One region of the Stenotrophomonas sp. 63632_Sma genome, then DNA from elsewhere that is predicted to be linked to it. Evidence: riboswitches for the same ligand, from Rfam matches in the RefSeq annotation. Region 1 holds a riboswitch; the other holds the start of a gene.

Region 1 (11,750 bases):
ATCACCCTGGTCGACCGCCGCAACCACCATCTGTTCCAGCCGCTGCTGTACCAGGTGGCCACCGCCGGCCTGTCCGCCCCGGATATCGCCGCACCGCTGCGCCACATCCTCGGCCACCAGCGCAATGTGGAAGTCCGCCTGGGCGAAGTGGTGACCATCGACAAGCAGGCCCGGCAGATCCGCATGGCCGATGGCAGCACGCTGGACTACGACAGCCTGCTGCTGGCTACCGGCGCCACCCACGCCTACTTCGGCAACGACCAGTGGGCCGATGATGCGCCCGGGCTGAAGACGCTGGACGATGCCATCGCGCTGCGCCGCAAGCTGCTGCTGGCGTTCGAGCGCGCCGAGGCCGAACCGGACCCGGCGAAGAAAGCGGCGTGGTTGAGCTTTGCCGTGGTCGGCGGCGGTCCCACCGGTGTTGAGCTGGCCGGCACCCTGGCAGAAATCGCGCGGCATACGCTGCGCAACGAGTTCCGCCACATCGATCCGGCCAGCGCCAAGGTGCGGCTGGTCGAAGCCGGCCCGCGCGTGTTGTCCTCGTTCCCGGAAGTGCTTTCGCTGAAGGCGCGTCGGCAGCTGGAAAAACTGGGCGTGGAAGTACTGACCGGTACCCCGGTGAGCGACATCGACAGCCTGGGATTCAAGCTCGGTGATCAATTCGTGCCGGCACGCACCGTGGTGTGGGCCGCCGGTGTGGCCGCTTCACCACTGGCGCGCACCCTGGAGGTGCCACTGGACCGCGCCGGCCGCGTGCAGGTGCAACCCGACCTCACCCTGCCCGGGCACCCCGAACTGTTCGTGGCCGGCGATCTGGCCGCGCTGAACCAGGCCAATGGCAAGCCGGTGCCCGGCGTCGCGCCCGCCGCCAAGCAGATGGGCAAGTACGTGGCCGAGGTGATCCGCGCGCGTCTGCATGGCAAGGCAGCACCGGGGCCGTTCAAGTACGCCGACTTCGGCAACCTGGCCACCATCGGCCGCATGGCCGCGATCGTCCACCTGGGCCGGCTGCAGTTGTCGGGCATCCTGGCCTGGTGGTTCTGGCTGGCCGCGCACGTGTTCTTCCTGATCGGCTTCCGCAACCGCATCGTGGTGCTGCTGAACTGGGCGGTGGCGTACTGGAGCTACCAGCGCAGCGCGCGCATCATCTTCGGTGATGACCAGGAAGACCGGCGACCCCGACGGTAGTGCCGGCCGCTGGCCGGCTGCTGCGCGGTCGGATCCCTTTCCGCAGGAAAGGGCTCTGACCCCGTCAACACCATCCACGCATGGCGTGGATCTACCGGTTCATCGGGCCACCCGCCGTTTCGACCAGGTGCGGCAGAAATCCTCCTTCCTCGCGGCATCGGCAATCTGCGCGGTACTCCAATGCCGGGTGATCCAGACTGTCAGTGCGGTACTGCTGAGATGCCAGCGCAGCATGTCGTGCCTTGGCTGCCGCATCAGGTGGCGGCGTGCAACCCAGAACGCTTCGCGCTCGACATCAGTCGCCTTCTTCAACGCTTCAGGATCGAAGAACCGCGTCGTGAAGCTCTATGGATTCATCGGCTGGAATCCCGTGCGCTGCTCACTGTTGCACGCAGCCATACCACTGGGTGCGCGGTCCGCCGGCTTCGGCCGGCCTTCCACCAGCGCCAGCCCGAGCAGGTACAGCAGGCCAGGCAGCAGTGCGATGCCCGCGGCCAGCATGACGACGGAGATCCATGCTTTGCCGGCAGCACGCATCGCTCTACGGCGCCTTCGGTTTCGGGTACCACAGTGCATTGACGATGACCCAGCGCTGGTCGAAGCGGCCCATGTGGAAGTAGTCGACGAACCACGGGGTTTCCAGCCGCACCGAGGCGGCGTTGCCGGTCACGTCCAGCGCCGTGCAGCGGCGGTCCCATTGATCCTTCGGGGTCTTCAGCGCGCCCTGCTTCGTCAACGCGACCAGCTCTTCCTTCGACATGCGGCGCAGGCCCAGGCGTTCGTCGGGTGTATCGCCGAGCACCGCGCGCTTGGCCAGGTCCGGGTGCAGGGAGCGGGCGACGCGCTGCGGGTCGGCCTCCAGCTGGCCGTCGACGTAATCGTGGCAGGTGGCTTCGATGGCCGCGATGGTGGCCGGGTCGGCGGCAGGGCTCGTTGCTGCGGAAAGAGCGAACAGCAGGGCAATCGTGGACATCCGGGTCTCCGGCTCTGGGCGCGGGGCGATCATCGCATGGGCAAGCCGCATCCACGCATGGCGTGGATCTACTGCATCAGGCCCATTTCGTCGACGCTCAGCTGCATGTACAGGAACGCGGCCGCTTCGTCGGTCATCGGCTGGCCCTGCGGGAAACTGTCGAGCCAGGCGGAGATGCGCGCATGCCGATGCTTCAGCGCATCAGCTATCGCGCGCTTTTCCGCGTCGGTGGCATGTTCCTGCATCTCATCGCGCAGCAGGTCATCGCCGATGCCCCATTTTTCGGCCAGCGGGATCAGGTCGACCAGATCGGGCGGCACCTGGTCGCGGCGCAGGTGGATGGGCTCGGGCGTGTCCGGGCCGCGCTGTGCGGCCAGTTCGGCGGCGCTGCCGATCTGCCCGTGCTGCAGCGGTGGCGGAGTCTGGGCGCAGGCCGACAGGGGGATACAGAACGTCAACATCAGCATCCAGCAGGATTTCATCGGACCGCTTCCTGTGTCGATGGATGTGGCGATGATGGCATGGCCCAGCACACCATCCACGCATGGCGTGGATCTACAGGACCGGCGCCTGCAGCCAGGCCAGCTTGCGTTCGCGCGGCTGCTGCTTGAGCTGCCACTCGGCGCGCGAGGCGGCGGCCCGGTCCGGGTACTCGCGCACGGCCAGCACGCGCAGCGGCGGCCGGGCCCGGGTGTAGCGTGCGCCCTTGCCGGCCTGGTGGGCAGCAAAACGCGCGTCCACGTCGGTGCTGATGCCGGCGTAATAGCTGCCATCGCGGCATTCGAGCAGGTACAGGAACCACGGGCGGAGGGACGGGGCCATGCCCGGATTATGCCTTGCTGCACTGCAGCGGATATACTGGCGCCCGAATGCAGGAGAGAGGCGCCGCGCTGGCGCCCGCCGAAGGCGCAGGCTCCCATGATCGCTCAGGCCGGTGGGCTGGAATCCCACCAACCATGCATTCGACTCGCCGAGCTGGAGAGAGGTCACCGGGCACGCCCGGGACGATCCGCCGAAGGGGCACGCGGCCAACGCCGCTGAACTCTCAGGCAAAAGGACAGCGGGAGCGGCACCGGTCATCGTCATCCCGTCATTGCGCAGGCAGTGGCGGTAGTCGCGCATGGCCGGCCCCACCGCGCCCGGAGCCTGTCCCATGCTGCTGTCCATCATCTACCTGATCGCCATTTCCGCCGAAGCCATGACCGGCGCGCTGTCCGCCGGCCGTCGCCGCATGGACCTGTTCGGGGTGGTCATGATCGCCTGCGTCACCGCCCTCGGGGGCGGTTCGCTGCGCGACATCCTGCTCGGCCACTACCCGCTGGGCTGGGTGAAGCATCCCGAGTACCTGGGCTTCACCGTGTGCGCGGCGCTGATCGCCACCTGGGTGGCGCGCTGGATGCACCACTTCCGCCGCACCTTCCTGGTGCTCGATGGCCTGGGCCTGATCGCCTTCACCCTGATCGGCTGCTCGATCGCGCGCGAGGCCGGCCATGCCATGCCGATCGTGCTGATCGCCGGCATGCTGACCGGCGCCTTCGGCGGCGTGCTGCGCGACATTCTCTGCAACGAGGTGCCGCTGATCTTCCAGAAGGAGCTGTACGCGATCATCGCGCTGCTGACCGGCGCGGCCTACCTGTTGCTGCTGCACTGGGGCGTGGCCGACGCCACCGCGATCCTGTGCTGCCTCGGCGGCGGCTTCGCGCTGCGCCTGCTGGCGATCCACTACCGCTGGGAAATGCCGAAGTTCGTCTATCACGACGAAGTGCATTGAGCCTCTTCGTAGAGTCGAGCCATGCTCGACTATTCCTGGCAGACGCAGTCGAGCATGGCTCGACTCTACAAGATTGGTCGAGCCCGTTCGACGCATTGCAGAACATGACCATGGTCATGCGGCATTGGCCGGGGTGATTGGCTACCATTGTCACCCCGTCGCTGCCGCGACGGCATCCAGCCACGCCGCGCCCGCGGCCCCGCCAGACAACTCCCTCCCCGCTGCCCGTGGTGCCGTGAACGCGCCGACGGGCCCGCATGTCCCTGCGCGCGCAGGGCGCAGGATGCCCCATGTCTGTCGCCGAAAATTCCCGCTTCCGTCGTGCCCGCCTGTTGTGGGCGGTGCTGGCCATCGCCCTCGTCGCCGTTCTGGCGTGGTGGCTGTGGCCCCGGAACGGCGCCGGCAGCAGCGACGATGCGCCGGGCAAGACGGTGCCGGTACGCGTGGCACGCGCCAGCGCCGAGCCGCTGGTGCTGCGCCTGAAGGCGGTCGGTACGGTCACCCCGCTGCACAGCGTGGTGGTACGCAGCCGCGTGGATGGCGAACTGCTACGGCTGCATTTCCAGGAAGGCCAGCAGGTGAAGGCCGGCGATCTGCTGGCGCAGATCGACCCGCGCCCGTATGAAGTGAAGCTGGCACAGGCGCAGGGTACCCAGCAGCAGAATCTGGCCGAGCTGGAAAACGCCGAGCGCCAGCTGCAGCGCTACCGCGAACTGCAGAAGCAGAACTACGTGTCCGGGCAGGAACTGAGCGACCAGCAGAGCAAGGTGCGCCAGCTGCAGGGCCGCCGCCTCAGCGATCAGGCGTCTGTTGATGAAGCGCGCCTGCAGCTGCAGTACACCCGCATCACCGCGCCGGTCAGTGGCCGCGTCGGGCTGCGCCGGTTGGACGTGGGCAACCTGGTGCGCGCCAGCGATGCCGAAGGCCTGGTGACGCTGGCGCAGACCGCGCCGATCAGCGTGCTGTTCACCGTGCCCGAACCCGAGCTGCCGGCGCTGCTCGATGCCGTGCAGGCGCAACCGGCACTGGCTGTGGAAACCTGGGACCGCGAAGAACGCCGGCAGCTGGCCCGCGGCTCGCTGTCCAGCGTCGACAACCGCATCGATACCACCACCGGCACGTTGAAACTGCGTGCACACTTCGACAACCGCGATCTGGCGCTGTTCCCCAACCAGTTCGTCAACGTCCGCCTGCAGTTGGGCGAGCAGCCCGCGCTGCTGATTCCCGATGCCGCCGTGCAGTTCGGCAGCCAGGGCAACTACGTGCATATCGTCGACAAGGACAGCAAGGCACAGCGCCGCACCGTGGTGCTCGGTCCGGCCGATGATGGACGCGTGGCCGTGCGCTCCGGGCTGGCCGCAGGGGACAAGGTGGTGATCGAAGGCATCGACGGGCTGGAAGACGGCACGGCGGTGGAGATCATCACCGAGGAGGCCGCGACCAAGGCCGGCGCATGAACCTCTCGCGCCCGTTCATCCTGCGCCCGGTCGCAACGACTCTCCTGATGGTGGCGCTGCTGCTGTCCGGCGTGCTGGCCTATCGCCTGCTGCCGGTGGCGGCGCTGCCGCAGGTCGATTACCCGATCATCCAGATCACCACGCTGTATCCGGGGGCCAGCCCCGAACTGACCACACGCACCATCACCGCACCGCTGGAGCGCCAGCTCGGCCAGATTCCCGGCCTGAAACAACTGTCGTCGACCAGTTCCGGTGGCGCCTCGGTCATTACCCTGCAGTTCGGGCTGGAGGTGTCGCTGGGTGTGGCCGAGCAGGACGTGCAGGCCGCCATCAACGCGGCGGGCAGCTTCCTGCCCGGGGACCTGCCGGTGCCGCCGGTGTACCGCAAGGTCAACCCGGCCGACACCCCCATCCTGACCTTGGCGGTGACCTCGCAAGGCCTGTCGCTGCCGCAGGTGCACGATCTGGTGGATACGCGCATCGCCCAGCGCCTGGCGCAGTTGCCCGGCGTCGGCCTGGTCAGCCTGGCCGGTGGCCAGCGCCCGGCGGTGCGCATCCAGGTCAATCCAGCGGCGCTGGCCGCCAACAACCTGGGCATGGACCACATCCGCACCGCCATCGCCGCCGCCAACGTCAACCTGCCCAAGGGCAGTTTCGACGGCCCGATCCGCGCGGTGATGCTCGATGCCAACGATCAGATGCGCAGCGTGGATGAGTACCGTGCCCTGGTACTGGCCTGGCGCGACGGCGCGCCGCTGCGGCTGGGCGATGTAGCCACCATTACCGATGGCGCCGAGAACCGGCAGCTGGCCGCCTGGAGCGGTACCACGCCGGCAGTGCTGGTGAACATCCAGCGCCAGCCCGGCGCCAACGTGATCGCCGTGGTCGAGCAGGTGCGTACGCTGCTGCCGCAGCTGCAGGCCACGCTGCCCGCCGGCGTGCAGATGAATGTACTGAGCGACCGTACCGAATCGATCCGCGCGTCGGTGCGCGGCGTGCAGAAAGAACTGGTACTGGCCATCGGCCTGGTAGTGCTGGTCACCTGGGTGTTCCTGCGCAATCTGCCGGCCACGCTCATTCCCAGCGTCGCGGTACCGCTGTCGCTCATCGGCACCTTTGCGGTGATGCTGCTGGCCGGCTACTCGCTCAACAACCTCACCCTGATGGCGCTGACCATCGCCACCGGCTTCGTGGTGGACGATGCCATCGTGATGCTGGAGAACATCGCCCGCCATCTGGAGGAAGGCGAAAGCCCCCGCGAGGCGGCGCTCAAGGGTGCAGCGGAAATCGGCTTCACCCTGGTGTCGCTGACCGTTTCGCTGATCGCGGTGCTGATCCCGCTGCTGTTCATGGCCGACCTGGTGGGCGCACTGTTCCATGAGTTCGCAGTGACACTGGCGGTAGCCATCGGCATTTCGCTGGTGGTCTCGCTGACGCTGACGCCGATGCTGTGCGCGCGGTTCCTGAAGCCGCACGCGAAGACTGCACATGCGCCCGATGTCTTCGACCGCGTCATCGGCCTCTACGACCGCCAGCTGCGCTGGGTGCTGCAGCGCCAGCCGCTGATGCTGCTGGCCACCGTTGCCACCCTCGCACTGACCGTGGCGCTGTACTTCGCCGTGTCCAAGGGTTTCTTCCCGGTGCAGGATGCCGGCCTGGTGCAGGGCATCAGCGAAGCGCCGCAGGCGATCTCGTTCCAGGCCATGCGCGAGCGCCAGCAGGCGCTGGCGGCGGCCATCGAAGCCGACGAGGCGGTGGCCAGCGTGTCGTCCCACATCGGCGTGGACGGCAACAATGCCACGCTCAATACCGGCCGCCTGCTGATCGAGCTGAAACCGCACGGCGACCGCGATGGCGCCGCCGTAGTGATGGCGCGACTGCAACAGCGCGTGTCGAAGATCCCCGGCATCACCCTGTACCTGCAGCCGGTACAGGAGCTGGGCATCGAAGACCGCATCAGCCGCACCCAGTACCAGTTCACCCTGACCACGCCGGATCTTGAAACACTGGAACGCTGGACCCCGAAGCTGCTGCAGGCGCTACGCCAGCAACCTGCACTGCGCGATGTCGCCAGCGATCTGCAGATGCAGGGCCGGCAGGCGCGCGTGGCGATCGACCGCGATGCGGCGGCGCGCCTGGGCGTAAGCGTGGAAGCAGTCGCCGATGCGCTGTACGACGCCTATGGGCAGCGCCAGATTTCGACCATCTTCACCCAGGCCAGCCAGTACCGGGTGGTGCTGGAGGCCGATCCTTCACGACAGCCCGGGCCGGAGGCGATCACGGGCCTGCGTGTGCGCAGCAGCAGTGGGCAGACCGTGCCGCTGGGTGCAGTGGCGCGGGTAGAGGTGGGTCCGTCCGCACTGCTACGCAATCACGTGGGCCAGTTCCCGGCGGCCACGCTGTCGTTCAACCTTGCCCCGGGCGCTTCGCTGGGCGAAGCGGTGGAGGCTGTGCACGCCGCACGCACACACGTGGATCTGCCGCAGAGCATCGAACTTCGCCTGCAGGGTGCCGCAGCGGCCTTCAGCAGCTCGCTGTCGTCCACACTGTGGCTGATCCTGGCTGCGGTGGTGGTGATGTACATCGTGCTGGGCGTGCTCTACGAGAGCTTCATCCACCCCATCACCATCCTCTCCACCCTGCCCTCGGCCACCGTCGGTGCGCTGGCGGCACTGTGGGTAAGCGGACGCAGCCTGGACCTGATCGCGGTGATCGGCATCGTGCTGCTGATCGGCCTGGTGAAGAAGAACGCGATCATGATGATCGACTTCGCGCTGGACGCGCAGCGCACACGCGGCATGTCACCGCGCGAGGCGATCCATCAGGCCGCGCTGCTGCGCTTCCGGCCGATCCTGATGACCACGCTGGCCGCGCTGTTCGGCGCAGTGCCGCTGATGCTGGCCAGTGGTTCCGGCGCCGAGCTGCGGCAGCCACTGGGCTGGGTGATGGTGGGGGGGCTGCTGGTCAGCCAGGTACTGACCCTGTTCACCACGCCGGTGATCTACCTGGCCTTTGATCGCCTGCAGCGTGGCCGTGCGACGTCCCCGGTGACCGTTGACGAGGCGCGCGCGTGACCCCCATCGCGCGCCTGGCGCAGGCCTGCGTGCAGCGCCCGGTAGCGACGATCCTGCTGGCGGTGGCGCTGGTGCTGGCCGGCCTGCTGGCATTGCGCCTGTTGCCGGTGGCGCCGCTGCCGCAGGTCGATTACCCGGCCATTGAAGTCAGTGCCAGCCTGCCCGGCGCCTCGCCCGAGTCGATGGCAGCCACCGTCGCCACGCCGCTGGAGCGCGCACTGGGCAGCCTGCCCGGCATCTCACGCATCGACTCGGCCAGCACCCAGGGCCAGACCCAGATCGAACTGAAGTTCGTACTCGGCCGCGACATCGATGAGGCAGCGCGTGAAGTGCAGGCCGCCATCAATCTTGCACGCGGACAGTTGCCCAGTGGCATGCCCGGCATGCCGCAGTACCGCAAGGTCAATCCCTCACAGGCACCGATCCTGGCGCTGGCACTGACCTCGGACACGCGTTCGCCAGGCCAGCTGTATGACCTGGCCTCCACCGTGCTGGCGCAGAAGCTGTCGCAGGTGCCGGGCGTGGGCGAAGTGCAGGTGGGCGGCAGCGCCTTGCCCGCCGTGCGTGTATCGCTGGACCCGAATGCACTGAACCATGCAGGCCTGGCACTGGAGGACGTGGCCCAGGCCATCGGCCGCGCCAACGCCATGCGCCCGCTGGGTGCCGTGGGCGATGACCGCCAGCAGTGGCAGCTGGAAGCGCCGCTGCAGCTGCGCCAGGCCGCGCAGTACCGCGAACTGGCATTGAAGGTCAGCGACGACCGCACGCTGCGGCTGGGCGATGTCGCCGCCGTTGCCGATGGCGTGGAAGACCGTTACGCCAGCGGCTTCCACAACGAACGCCCCGCCGTGCTGCTGATCGTCAGCCGCCAACCCGGCGCCAACATCATCGCCACCGTTGATGCCATCCAGGCGCAGCTACCGCAACTGCATGCGCTGTTGCCCTCCAGCGTGGACATGCGGCTGGTGATGGACCGCTCGCCGGTGATCCGCGCCACCCTGCACGAAGCAGAGCTCACGCTGGTGCTGGCGATCGTGCTGGTGGTGCTGGTGGTGCTCGGCTTCCTCGGCCACTGGCGTGCAGCGTTGGTGCCCAGCGTGGCCATTCCGGTGGTGCTGTTCGGCACGCTGGCGCTGATCGCGCTGATGGGCTTCTCACTCAATACGCTTTCATTGATGGCGCTGATCGTCGCCGCCGTGCTGGTGGTGGACGATGCCATCGTGGTGCTGGAGAACATCGCCCGCCATCGCGAACTGGGCGCCGACCGCTGGCAGGCGGCAGTACGGGGTGCATCGGAAGTCGGTGCCACGCTGCTGTCGATGAACGTTGCACTGGCCGTGGTGTTCGTCTCCATCCTGTTCCTGGACGACTTCGTCGAACGCCTGTTCCGCGAATTCTCGTTGACCCTGGTGGCGGCCATGACGGTCTCCGTGCTGGTCGCGCTGAGCCTGGTGCCGATGCTGTGTGCACGATTGTTCGTGGATGCCGCGCAGCAACCCTCGCGCTGGCAGCGGGGCAGCAATGCGCTGTTCGAACGTGTGCGCAGCGCCTACCTGCGCACGCTTCAGGCCAGCCTGCGCCGGCTGCGCTGGCCGTTGCTGGCCTTCGTTGCAGTCATCGCGCTTAACACGTGGCTGTTCCAGCAGGTGCCCAAGGGCATCGTGCCCAAGCAGGACACCGCGCAGCTGCGCGGCTTCGCGCGCGGCGATGACGGCCTGTCCTTCCAGGCCATGCAACCGAAGATCGATGCGTACAGGAAGCTGTTGCTGTCCGATCCGGCCATCGAGGACATCATCGGCTACATCGGTGGCAGCAACGGGGTCAACAACGCCTTCATCATGATCAAGATGAAGCCGCTGGCCGAGCGCAAGGTGTCCAGCCAACAGGTGATCGACCGCCTGCGCGCGCGGCTGCCCAAGCTGCCCGGCGGCAATCTCTATCTGTGGGTGGACCAGGACATCCGCCTGGAGGGCGCCGGCAGCAGCGGCAAGTACGAGTTCCAGCTGCTGTCGGCCGATACAGCACCACTGCGCGAATGGGCGCCAAAGGTGGCGGCCGCGCTGCGTGGCCTGCCCGAACTGGTGGACGTGGAAGCACAGGGCGAAGCAGGCATGCGCCAGGTGATGCTGGACATCGACCGCGAAGCAGCCGCGCGCCACGGCGTCGACCTGCGCACGGTGGCCAACATGCTCAACAACTCCTTCAGCCAGCGCCAGGTCGCCACGCTGTACGACAGCCTCAACCAGTACCGCGTGGTGATGGAGCTGGACCCGAAGCACACCCAGGACCCGGGCACGCTGTCACGACTGCAGGTGATCGATGGCAACGGCCAGCGCATTCCGCTGTCGAGCATCGCCAGCTGGCGCTATGGCATGGCACCGGACCGGGTGTACCACAGCGAGCAGTTCGCCTCGATCTGGATCGAGTTCGCGCTGGCACCGGGGATGGGCCTGGAACAGGCCACGCAGGCGATCGATGGTGCGATGTCGAAACTGATGCTGCCGCGTTCGGTCCAGGGAAAACTGTCCGGTGAAGCCGGCGGGCTGGATCAGCTGCGCGCGCGCCAGCTATGGCTGGTGCTGGGCGCCACGCTGGCGGTCTACCTGGTGCTGGGCATCCTCTACGAGAGCTTCCTGCAGCCGCTGGTGATCCTGTCCACCCTGCCCTCGGCCGGTGTCGGTGCGCTGCTGGCGCTGTGGCTGTTCGGCAACGAACTGAACCTGATCGCCCTGCTCGGCCTGTTCCTGCTGGTGGGCGTGGTGATGAAGAACACCATCCTGCTGGTGGATTTCGCGCTGGCCGGCGAGCGACGCGGGCTGAGCGCGCAGGATTCAGTGATGGAAGCCGCACGGTTGCGCCTGCGGCCGATCCTGATGACCTCGCTGGCAGCGCTGCTGGGCACGCTGCCGCTGATGCTGGCCAACGGCGAAGGCTGGGAGCTGCGGCAACCGCTGGGCATTGCGATTGTCGGCGGCTTGCTGGTCAGCCAGTGGCTGACGCTGTACACGATCCCGGCGATGTATCTGGCCTTGGCGAGGTTGCGCGCGAAGAAGGCCATGTAGCGTGGAGCCATGCTCGACTGCTCTTTGCAGGGAACCAACGCGCTTCTCGCGCAAGTCGATCATGGCTCGACGCTACAGAAGAGCGGTATCCACGCGTGGCGTGGATCTACGGCGGACATTGAGTAGAGTCGAGCTTGCTCGACTGCCGTTGGTGCACGTTTTTCCGCAGTCGAGCAAGCTCGACTCTACGTATCCAAGTCGGATCAACGCACTGCGCGGACTGGA
Region 2 (11,750 bases), 790 kb from region 1:
GCTGCTGGGCTGGGCCGTACTGGTACTGGTGTTCTTCAGTGCCAGCCCGGGCAAGCGCGAGGTGTACCTGCTGCCGATGCTGCCGGCGATGGCACTGGCCGTGGCGCCGCTGCTGCCCGGCCTGCTGCGCCGCGTGTGCGTGCGCCGCTACCTGTTCGGCTACAGCGTGGTGCTGATGCTGGCCACCGGCGTACTCGGCGTAATGCTGATGACCGAGCACCCATGGGCGTTGGCGCAACTGCAACGCCGCGCCATGCCCGAGACGTTGCTGCCGGTGCTGGGCGATGGCCTGCTGACCTTCGCCATTGCCCTGGCCACGCTGATCGTGTGGCTGCGGGTACGCCGTGCCGCGACGCTGGTACTGCTGACCCACGGCATGCTGTGGATGCTCTACGGCCTGGTGCTGATGCCTGCCCTGGACCCCTTCGCTTCGGCGTCGGCACTCATGCGCCGGGTGGGCGCGCGGATCGGACCCGACGCCGAACTGGCGCTGGTGGCCTGGCGCGAGCAGAACCTGTTGCAGGCAGACCGGCCGGTGCGCGAGTTCGGCTTCAAGCGGCCCTGGGCCGAGCAGTGGCACGACGCCGGCCCGTGGCTGGCCGAGGCACCGGGCAAGCGCTGGCTGCTGGTGCTGGACGATGCGATGAGCCCGTGCGTGGACCCGAGCAAGGTGATCGATATCGGTATTGCCAACAGGAATCGCTGGCAACTGCTTCCCGGTACCGCGTGGGACGCGGAATGCCACGCCGAACGGGCCGGCGCGACCGCCGAAGAAGACTGAACGCTGACACGTGCCGGACAAGCATTAACCCGGCACGAACGAGCGTCCGACCCTTCTCCGACATCCAGGTGACGAGCATGGCCGCGGATTCCCGACCCGCCCTTTCCCAGCATGCCCGTCCGTCCCCTTGATTCGGTAGCGCCGCTTGCGACATCGCCACTGGCGTCAAAATTCGCCGTAACTCACCTCTGGCTGCCTGTCGCAATCGGTCTGCCCGTGTTTACGCTGCTGATGGGTTTCGGCGGCGACCAATGGGTGGCCGATCACCTGTTCCGCCTTGAGGGTGGCCATTGGGCGCTACAGGACGCCTGGGTCACCCGCACGGTGGTGCACAAGGCCGGCAAGTGGCTGAGCACGGCGGCTGCGCTCGTGGCGATCCTGCTGTGCTTCCACCACTGGCGAAAGGGTCGCGATCGCACCCTGCGGTGGGCGCTGCTTTATGTCGTGATTGCCATGGCCCTAGGCACAGGTGTGATCTCCCTGCTGAAGTCGCTGGTGCCGATGGAATGCCCCTGGGACCTGCTGCGCTACGGTGGCCACCAGCCGTTCATCGGGCTTTTCACGGCACGCCCCGCAGGCATGGCCGCACAGGCCTGCTTCCCGGCCGGCCACGCCAGCGCGGGCTATGCATGGTTGTCCCTGTACTTTTTCGCCTTGCTGTGGCGCCCTTCATGGCGCTGGGCCGGGTTGTGGATCGGCCTTGGCACCGGCCTGGTATTCGGCGTGAGCCAGCAACTGCGGGGCGCGCATTTCCTTTCGCATGACGTTGCTACTGCGTTGATCTGCTGGCTGCTTTCGCTGAGCCTGTATCTGATCGTCAAACGCGTCCTGGCCCGCCGTCAGCTGGACCGTCCCCACCGCCAGGAGGCAAACGCATGAGTGCATCGGTCCAACGCCCCACCCGCCTTCCCGCGTTGGCGAACCTTCGCCGCTGGCGGCCGCAGCTGTCCACCGAAGCACTGATCGCACTGACCAGCCTGTTCTTCGCGGTGGCAGGCAATGGCCTGTTCTGGCACAGCGCGATGGCCAGCCATCCGGGCAGCCTGCGCTACGCGCTGTCGCTGCTGCTGTTGCTGCTCGGTGCGCACGGCGTGCTGCTGGGCATCCTGGTCTGGCGCTGGAACGCCAAGGTGGTGATCAGCCTGTTGCTGCTGGTGACCGCATTCGCTGCGCATTACATGAGCCGTTACCACATCTACCTGGATGCGGACATGCTGCGCAACGTGCTGGCGACCGATCCCAAGGAAAGCCGCGAGCTGATGACCATATCGCTGGTGTGGCCGGTGCTGTTGCTGGCAGTGCTGCCGATGGCGGTGCTGTGGCGCGTGCAGCTGCGCCGCCGCAGCTGGGGCCGCAGCCTGCTCTGGCGCGTCGGCTTCCTGGTCGTGGCGGCAGTGACCGCGGTGGGCGGCGCATTGATCTCGTTCCAGGATGTCTCGGCACTGATGCGCAACCAGCGCGAAGTGCGTTACCTCGCCACCCCGGCCAATGTGCTGCTGGGCGTGCCGCGTGCACTGCGTGGCGACAACCCGGTACAGCGCGCACCGAAGCTGCCGATCGGTACCGATGCCAAGGCCACCCCGCGTGCCCCTGCCAGCAAACCGCGCCTGCTGGTGATCGTCATGGGCGAGACCGTGCGCGCGCAGAACTGGGGGCTCAACGGTGGCCGCAACACCACCCCGGAACTGGCCCAGGCCAGTGTGGTCAATTTCCCGGACATGCATTCGTGCGGTACCAGCACCGAGGTTTCACTGCCGTGCCTGTTCTCGCCATGGGGCAGGCACGACTACGACGAGAAGAAGATCCGCGCGCACCAGTCGCTGCTGCACGTATTGAACCGTGCCGGCATCGCACCGCTGTGGCGTGACAACCAGTCTGGCTGCAAGGGCGTGTGCGAAGGCCTGGACTTCCAGTCATTGTCCGATGCGACCACCCCGGGCCTGTGCGCTGACGGCCGCTGCATGGACGAAATCCTGCTGCAGGACCTGGCCACCCAGGTGCGTGCAAAGCCGGGCGACCGGGTGGTGGTGCTGCACCAGCTGGGCAACCACGGCCCGGCCTACTTCGAGCGCTACCCGCCCGCGTTCCGCCGCTTCACCCCCACCTGCGATACCCGCGACATCGGCCGCTGCTCGCGCGAAGAGATCACCAACAGTTACGACAATGCCGTGCTGTACACCGATCACTTCCTGACCAAGACCATCGGTACGCTGCAGGGCATGCAGGACTACGACACGGCGATGATCTACCTGTCCGACCACGGCGAGTCGCTGGGCGAGAAGGGCCTGTTCCTGCATGGCGTGCCCTACGCCATCGCCCCGGCCGAGCAGACCCGGGTACCGATGACGATGTGGTTCTCGCAGGGCTTCGCCAGCAGCCGCGGGCTGGACCTGCAGTGCGTGCGCAAGCGTTCAGCGGCCTACACCGACCACGACAACCTGTTCCCGTCGGTGCTGGGCCTGATGCAGGTGAAGACCTCGCTGTACGAGCGCGACCGCGACGTGTTCGCCAACTGCGAGGGTTGAGGGTTGTTCGGCAGGGCTTGCAGCCCTGCACCCGCGGTAGTGCCGGCCGCTGGCCGGCAGCCTCGACAGCAACAGCAACAGCAACAGCAGAAGCTGGCTATCCGTGGGTTGGCGGGGTGGGTCCGGTTGCGGGGGACGCCGTAAATACATCCCTGTAGCAACTGTGTTGCTGGAGAGTCTCAGGCCCGTCAGGTAAACGGGCACGGTAGTGTGCAAGCCGCTGGTCAAGCAGCCTTTGGTCTTTCGCCCTGGCTCGCCTCAGGCGGGGACTAGCCCGCTTTCAGCGTCGCGCACACGGGCGTTGAGGATGACCAGCATCTTCCGCATCACTGCCACGATGGCCACCTTGCCTTCCTTGCCGCGGGCTCGTAGCGACTGGTAAAAATCGCGCAGCCGAGGTTCATGCCGCATGGCCGACATTGCCGCCATGTAGAGCACTTGCCGGATTTCGGCTCTTCCACCGTGGATGCTTCGTTTTCCTCTCATCGTGCCGCTGTCGTGGGACATCGGGGCTACCCCGACCAGGCTGGCGATGCGCTTGCCAGTGATCCTGCCAAGCTCTGGCAGATAGCTGGCTAGAACTGCCTGCAGCACAGGCCCTACGCCCTTCATCGACTTCAGCATCTTCAGTTGAGGCTGCTGACCAACCTGCTCGACGATCTGCTTGCCCAGACGCTCAACCAACGTTTGTAGGCGGGTGATGTTGCCCTGCAGTAGTCGGCGCAGTTCACGATCAAGCACCATTTCCTGCTGTTGCCGCGCGATGGTCAGGGCGTCCATCGCCTGCCGACGTGCCCGAACGAACTCCCGCATCTTCTGCTGCCAAGACTGCAGCGGCTGATAGGGAGGCAGCTTCACCAGGGCGGCCATCTGCGCCAACGCGTAGGCATCCAAACGGTCGGTTTTGGCAGTCTGACCCAACCCCTGAGCCAGTTTCCGGGCGCGCAAGGCATTGGCACGGGCCACCGGATGACCGGCCTTGTGCAGGAAATCCAGCACCGGCTGCTCATAGCCACCCGTGGCTTCAAGCACGATCTGGCGGGTCGAACGCTTCTTCAGCCAAACATCCAGTTCAGAAAACCCGGAGCGGTTGTTGCTGACCTGCAGGGTTTCTCCGTCCGTCGTACCGATATCCAGCTGACGCTTGCTGACATCAATCCCGATCCCGTTCATCACCTGACTCCGTATAGTCTGGAAGGGTCGAGAGCTCCCCCGCTTGCCCAGTCTTATCGCTTCGAGTGGTCGCTCCAGCAACTGTTCGGGCGGATCAAGGGAGATTCCGGCGTGGGCGCCAAGCTACATGGCGATCGTCGCGATCCTGGTTACGGATCGTCGAGATCTAGGCTCGCACGGCGGCCCACGCCGGCTCTCGACGCCTACGCTGCCAGATTCCGATCAGATAAGGCTCGGTCGCGCCATCCATGGCGCTCACGCCCCCGCAACCGGATCCACCCCGCCTTCGACAGTTTTCCGCGATCTGATGGAACGGCCTTGGGGTCAGATCCGTTTTCCGGAGGAAACCGGATCTGACCCCAGATTCCTTTCGATATCTGACAGATGTGTCGACCAAGGTCGACACCTACCCACAGCACACGGAATCTGTCGGAGGTGGGGCGGTGTCGGAGTGCGGGGTGTCAGCCGCATGGATGCGGCTGCCAAGCCTACAGGGACGTACTTGCGGCGTCCCCGCACTCCGACACCGCCCCGCCAAACCACGGAATACCCGCTTCTGACGTTGACGTTGCTTGAAGGCTTCGGCAGGTGCAGGGCGCAGCCCTGCCGAACCCAACCGACTTCCGCCACTTGCGGTGGCGGCGACTGCCCACTAGCCTTCGGCCGTCGTTCACCACCCAAGGACCGCCCGTGAAACACCGTCATCTCCTGCTGGCCTCGGCAATCGCCGCCGCCACGCTGGCCCTGGCCGCCTGCAAGAAGGAAGCTGCCCCAGGCACCGATACCGCCAGCAGCAGCGCCCCGGCCGGCGAAACCGCCGACCAGTTCGTGGCCCGCATCAATGCCGAGTTCAAGGCCGCCTACCCGGAGATGACCTCGGCGCAGTGGCTGTCCTCCACCTACATCAACAGTGATTCGGAACGCATCGCGGCCAAGGCCAACGAGCGCTCGCTGACCCAGCTCAACAGCTGGATCGAACAGGCCGCCAAGTTCGATGGCAAGCCGATGAGCGAGGACAGCAAGCGCGCGATCCACCTGCTGAAGCTGATGTCCTCGATGCCGGCACCGCGTGACCCGGCCAAGCTGGCCGAGCTGACCCAGATCGCCACCCGCATGGAAGGCAGCTACGGTGCCGGCAAGTACTGCACCGATGCCAACGATCCCAACTCCTGCCGCCAGCTGGGCGAGCTGGAGCAGGTGCTGGCACGCAGCCGCGACTACGACAAGCAGCTCGACGCCTGGCAGGGCTGGCACAGCACCACCAAGAGCATGCGCGGCGACTACCAGAAATTTGTCGGTCTGGTGAACGAAGGTGCCAAGGGCATGGGCTTCACCGATGCCGGCCAGATGTGGCGCAGCGGCTACGACATGCCGCCGGAGCAGATCGGCCCGGAAACCGACCGCCTGTGGGAACAGGTCAAGCCGATGTACGAGCAGCTGCACTGCTACGCACGCGGCAAGCTGGACAAGACCTACGGCAAGGACAAGGCGGAAGTGGGCAATGGCCTGATCGCCGCACACCTGCTGGGCAACATGTGGCAGCAGGACTGGTCGAATCTGTGGGACCAGCTGGAGCCGTATCCGGGTGCCGGCAGCCTGGACATCACTGCAGCGCTTGAAAAGCAGTACCAGACCAACCTGAGCGCGGCGTTGGCCAAGGCCGGCAAGGATGCCAACGTAGCGGCGCAGTACAAGGCACAGCGCGAGGCCGAACTGCGTACCGCCAAGCAGATGACCGAGCGCGCCCAGGACTTCTACGTGTCGCTGGGCATGCCGTCGCTGCCGCAGTCGTATTGGGAAAAGACCCAGTTCATCAAGCCTGACGACCGCGACGTGGTCTGCCACGCCAGCGCCTGGGACATGAACATGGAAGGCGACGTGCGCACCAAGATGTGCATCAAGCCGAACGAAGAGAACTTCACCACCATCTACCACGAGCTGGGCCACATCTATTACGACCTGGCCTACAACCCGTTGCCGCCGCTGTTCCAGGGCGGTGCCAACGATGGTTTCCATGAAGCGATCGGCGACACCATCGTGCTGGCGATGACGCCCAAGTACCTCAGCTCGATCGGCCTGGTTGATGCGCCGACCGAGAGCCGCGAAGCGGTCATCAACAACCAGATGCGCATGGCGCTGTCGGGCGTGTCGTTCCTGCCGTTCGGGCTGATGATCGACCGCTGGCGCTGGGGCGTGTTCGATGGCTCGATCACCGCCGACAACTACAACAAGGCGTGGTGGGACCTGAAGGCCAAGTACCAGGGCGTGGCGCCGGCCAGCACCCGTGGCGAAGAGTTCTTCGATCCGGGCGCGAAGTACCACGTGCCGGGCAACACCCCGTACACCCGCTACTTCCTGGCGCGCATCCTGCAGTTCCAGTTCTACAAGGGCCTGTGCGACGCGTCCGGCTACAAGGGCCCGCTGCATGAGTGCACCTTCTACGGCAACAAGGAAGCCGGCCAGAAGTACTGGGCGATGCTGAGCAAGGGTGCCAGCCAGCCGTGGCAGGCCACACTGAAGGAACTGACCGGCACCGACAAGCTCGATGCCGGCCCGATGATCGAGTACTTCAGCCCGGTCAACGAATGGCTGAAGCAGCAGAACGAAGGCCAGATGTGCGGCTGGCAGGCCAACGCGGCCCCGGCGGCGAAATGAGAAAAGGGGCGGGTCCGCAAGGATCCGCCCCTTTCCGGTAGTGCCGGCCGCTGACCGGCGACTACGCGATGAAGACCCAACGGGCAGCCGGCCAGCGGCCGGCTCTACCGAAATGCCTGTCAGCTGTTCTTCTTCGCGGCCATCGCTGCGGCCAGCTCGGCCTTGAATTCCTCGAAGGTCTGGCCCTTCTCCTTCGCTTCGGCCTGCGCGGCATCGCGCAGCGCATCGGAGTACATCAGGCGCACCGGCGTGCCGTTGCGCTCGTGCAGTTCACCGGCCTGCATGATCAGCGCCAGCACCTGCGCAGCGCTCTCGCTGTGGCCAGCGATGCGGCCGTCCATGCCCAGCACCCATTCGCCGTCACGGCGCACGACACCGGCCAGCAGGGTGCGCTGCGCATCGCGCAGCTCGGCATGCGGTTCCACCGGCGATGCCTGCGCGGCGGCCTTGTTGGCGGCCTGCTTTTCCTGGCGACGGCGCTGGTCGCGGCGGGTCTTGGAACTGGTGGACATGGTGCGGTACCGCTGCGAAGGGGGGCGCAAGGATAGCGCACCCCGCCCGCAGCGCTGCTTCACGCGTGCTCGATCCAGTATGGTCAGTCCAGCACCTTGCCGTGCCGCCAGTAGCCCATGAAGGTGATCGCGCGGCGGTCCAGCCCGCAATCGCGCACCAGGTGGCGGCGGATCGCCATCACCGCCCCCGCCTCGCCCGCCACCCAGGCGTACAGCGGCCCGGCCACGCAGGTGTCGGCCTGCTCCCAGAGGATCTGCGTATCGACGTCGATCTCCTCCAGCGCATCGCCAGCAGGCACGCTCGAGGTCGCTGACAGCCGTTCCTGGACCGCCTGCAGCAGCGGCTGGCCATAGGCGGCCTGCCCACGCGGCAACCACACCAGCTCGGCCGTGGCCGGCGCCTTCAGGGGAACCGCATCACCGGCCTGCGCCACTTCCAGCAGGGCCAGCGTGCGCGGCGGATCCACCATGGCAGCCAGTTCCTCGAGGATGCCGGCTACCGCAGGCAACGCGGTTTCATCGGCCACCAGCAGCACCTGGCTGACACCGACCGGTGGCTTCCACTCCCAGCCTTCGCTGCTCTCGGCGCAGTCGGCGTCCGGGGCCAGCAGCACCACGCGATCGCCCGGCCGTGCATGCATGGCCCAGCGCGAAGCGGGTCCGGTCACCCCGTGGATGACGAAATCGACGTCGACCTCGCCCTGCTCCGCACGCAACTGGCGGATGGTGTAGGTGCGCATCGGCGGGCGCTGATCGTCCGGCAGCGCCCGGTAGCGCGGGTACCAGTCCTCGCCGCTGGGGACCTGCGGCAGGTCCTGGCCGGGCAAGGGGAAGAACACCTTGATCCGCTGGTCCGGGCCTTCGGTCTTCATCCGCGCCACGTCGGCGCCAGTGAACACCATGCGGTCCAGGGAAGGGGAGAGAACGCGGCGCTCCTTCAGCGCCACCTCGAACAGGCGGTAGGTCTGCTGCGCAGCCATGGGGGAACCTCATGCAACGACATCGGATTGGCTGGCTGTCGTGCACCCGTGCACCGGCTGGCTGGAGTGCCCAGCCTAGTCCGGTGGTTTCCCGTCGCAAGCGCTGCCGGCGTCGCGGCCTGCCCTACCCCTGCACGCTGCTCAGTGACCCGTGCAGACTGCCTGCGCCGCGCGTTCACGCTGGTGTTCCCAGTACCAGAACACGAAACCAGCACCGAAGAACGCAGCCTGGCCCAACGCCAGGTGCAGCGGGCTGGCGCTCAGCAGCGGCGATACCACGCCGGCCACCACGGTGCTGATCATCAGCTGCACGAAGGCCTGCAGCGACGAGGCCAGGCCGCGCTGGTGCGGGTACATGTCCAGCACCGCCAGCGCCAGGATCGGGAAGATCAGCGCCATGCCCATGCCGCCCAGGAAGATCGGCAGCACCGCCCACGGCAGCACGAACTGCGGGGCCAGCGCCACGTAGCCGACGTTCAACAGCACCGACAGCGCGCACAGGCCGAAACCGATGGCGACCTGGCGGGTGGGCGTGGTGTGCCCGGCCATGCGCCCTGACAGGAACGAGCCGGTGGTCATGCCGCCGATGGTGGGGATGAACAGCCAGGCGAAGCCGCCCTCGCCCAGATGCAGGTGCTGCATCACGAACACCGGCGCCGAGGAGATGTACAGGAAGATGCCACCGAAGCCGATGCTGCCGGCCAGCGCCAGGCGCAGGAAGCGCGGATTGAAGCCGATGCGTACGTAGTCACGCATCAACGTGCGCGGCGACAACGGCACGCGTGCTTCGACCGGATGGGTCTCCGGCAGGTAGCGCGCAGTGGCCGCCAGCAGGACCAGCCCGAACACCACCAGGAACCAGAAGATCAGCGGCCAGCCGGCGCCACTGAGCAGGATCCAGCCACCGATGATCGGCGCGATGGCCGGGGCGATACCGAACAGCATCGACACCTGGCTCATCAGCCGCTGCGCGTCGTGGCCGTGGTACAGGTCGCGGATCACCGCGCGGCCGACGATCATGCCGACACCCGCCGACAGGCCCTGCAGCGCACGGAACGCCAGCAGCGTGGTCAGGTCGGTGGACAGCGCGCAGCCAACCGAAGCGCCGACGAACACCACCAGGCCACCGAGGATCACCCACTTGCGGCCCCAGGCATCGGACAGCGGGCCGTGCGCCAGGCTCATCAGGCCGTAGAACAGCAGGTACACGCTGATGGTCTGCTGCACCGCCACTTCGTCCACCGCCAAGCGCTGGGCCAGCTGCGGGAACGCCGGGAAGATGGTGTCGATCGAGAACGGACCGAACATGGCCAGACCGGCGAGCAGCAGGGCCATGCGGCGGGTGGAGGGAGCAACAGCGGCGGTCATGGGGAAGGCGTCCGGCAGGGCCATGCGCGGCACGCACGGCGGGCGCCGGTCCCCTTCTGCAGGGACGGCGCCAGATGAATTCGGGTATCCGCCCATCATAGGTGGGGATTGCGCCCGATGCCATGCAGCGGTGCACAAAACGCACGACATGGCCATCGGCCATTCAGGCGCGGCGGCCATGTCTGGAGGCGGCCGGCGGGCCCGCAACGGGCTATAATCAGCGGGCAACACGGTGGGAGAAGCGGAACACCGCTGCCGAAGGCGCAACGCCCGTAATCGCTCAGGCCCGATACCACCCGTAACAGAACTCTGGAGAGACCGGTTCGATCCGGCGCCGAAGGGGCACGAAGCTGCGGTCCGCCGCGCTTTTAAACTCTCAGGCAAAAGGACAGAGGGGCGCCCCGCAGACCGCCGACCGGCGGCTTGTGCCCGTGCGTGTGCCCTTTCCTGACGGATCCTTCGCCATGTCCCAGAACACCCCTTCCCTGCGTGAGCTCGAGCACCACAATGCGTTCGTCGAGCGCCACATCGGCCCCAACGACGCCGAGATCGCGCAGATGCTCGATGTCGTCGGCCACGCGTCGCTGGATGGCATGACCGATGCCATCGTACCGGCCAAGATCAAGTCGCCGGCGCCGCTGGCGCTGCCGGAGTCGATGACTGAAGTGCAGGCACTGGCGAAGATCCGTGCGATCGCCGACAAGAACACCGTGCTGCGCAGCTTCATCGGCCAGGGCTACTACGGTACCCACACGCCGAACGTGATCCTGCGCAACATCCTGGAAAACCCGGCCTGGTACACCGCCTACACCCCGTACCAGGCGGAAATCTCGCAGGGCCGCATGGAAGCGCTGATCAACTTCCAGACCCTGTGCGCCGACCTCACCGGCATGGAAATCGCCAACGCCTCGCTGCTGGACGAAGCCACTGCCGCCGCCGAAGCGATGACCCTGGCCAAGCGTTCGGCCAAGTCGAAGTCGGACACCTTCTTCGTGCACGACGCCGTGCACCCGCAGACGCTGGAACTGCTGCGCACGCGCGCCGAACCGATGGGCATCGTGCTGCGCGTGGGTACGCCGGCCGAAGCGCTGGAAGCGGAAGCCTTCGGCCTGCTGCTGCAGTACCCGGACACCTTCGGCCAGGTGGGCGATTACAAGGCGCTGGTCGATGCCGTGCACGCGCGCGGCGGCCTGGTGGCCGTGGCCACCGACCTGCTGGCCCTGACCCTGCTGGCCGCTCCGGGCGAATGGGGCGCGGACATCGTGGTCGGCAACAGCCAGCGTTTCGGCGTGCCGTTCGGCTTCGGTGGCCCGCACGCCGCCTTCATGGCCTGCCGTGACGCCTACAAGCGCTCGATGCCGGGCCGCCTGATCGGCGTCTCGATCGACGCGCAGGGCAACCCGGCCTACCGCCTGACCCTGCAGACCCGCGAGCAGCACATCCGCCGCGAGAAGGCCACGTCCAACATCTGCACCGCACAGGTGCTGCTGGCGGTGATGGCCTCGATGTACGCCGTTTACCACGGCCCGGACGGCCTGACCCGCATCGCCCGCCGCACCCATCGCCTGGCCTCGATCCTGGCCGCCGCGCTGCGCAACGCCGGCGTGCAGGTCGGTGGTGACTTCTTCGACACCCTGCATGTCACCGGCGTGCACGCCGATGAGATCCACGCCAAGGCACGCGCCGCTGGTTACAACCTGCGCGCGATCGACAGCGACTCGGTCGGCATCAGCCTGGACGAGACCACTACTCGCGC

The links. A riboswitch is a leader RNA that binds a small molecule or an ion and turns the genes downstream of it on or off. The one in region 1 is predicted to bind glycine.
Positions count from the first base shown of each region.
Region 2: another riboswitch for glycine. It lies ahead of gcvP (aminomethyl-transferring glycine dehydrogenase); the one in region 1 lies ahead of ACZK45_RS19565 (trimeric intracellular cation channel family protein).

Region 1 covers NZ_CM151220.1:4,207,234-4,218,983, forward strand. The annotation lists gene ACZK45_RS19540 (NAD(P)/FAD-dependent oxidoreductase) at 1-1,188, shown strand, start outside; partial or broken gene ACZK45_RS19545 (hypothetical protein) at 1,288-1,725, opposite strand; gene ACZK45_RS19550 (nuclear transport factor 2 family protein) at 1,730-2,161, opposite strand; gene ACZK45_RS19555 (hypothetical protein) at 2,230-2,643, opposite strand; gene ACZK45_RS19560 (GIY-YIG nuclease family protein) at 2,717-2,983, opposite strand; glycine riboswitch at 3,024-3,113, shown strand; glycine riboswitch at 3,127-3,230, shown strand; gene ACZK45_RS19565 (trimeric intracellular cation channel family protein) at 3,315-3,932, shown strand; gene ACZK45_RS19570 (MdtA/MuxA family multidrug efflux RND transporter periplasmic adaptor subunit) at 4,223-5,389, shown strand; gene ACZK45_RS19575 (multidrug efflux RND transporter permease subunit) at 5,386-8,463, shown strand; gene ACZK45_RS19580 (efflux RND transporter permease subunit) at 8,460-11,525, shown strand; gene ACZK45_RS19585 (type II TA system antitoxin MqsA family protein) at 11,729-11,750, opposite strand, start outside.
Region 2 covers NZ_CM151220.1:3,415,615-3,427,364, forward strand. The annotation lists gene ACZK45_RS15925 (ArnT family glycosyltransferase) at 1-781, shown strand, start outside; gene ACZK45_RS15930 (phosphatase PAP2 family protein) at 893-1,660, shown strand; gene ACZK45_RS15935 (phosphoethanolamine transferase) at 1,657-3,306, shown strand; gene ACZK45_RS15940 (IS110 family RNA-guided transposase) at 3,565-4,479, opposite strand; gene ACZK45_RS15945 (M2 family metallopeptidase) at 5,170-7,134, shown strand; gene ACZK45_RS15950 (hypothetical protein) at 7,254-7,646, opposite strand; gene ACZK45_RS15955 (siderophore-interacting protein) at 7,730-8,626, opposite strand; gene ACZK45_RS15960 (multidrug effflux MFS transporter) at 8,768-9,994, opposite strand; glycine riboswitch at 10,294-10,396, shown strand; gene gcvP (aminomethyl-transferring glycine dehydrogenase) at 10,459-11,750, shown strand, end outside.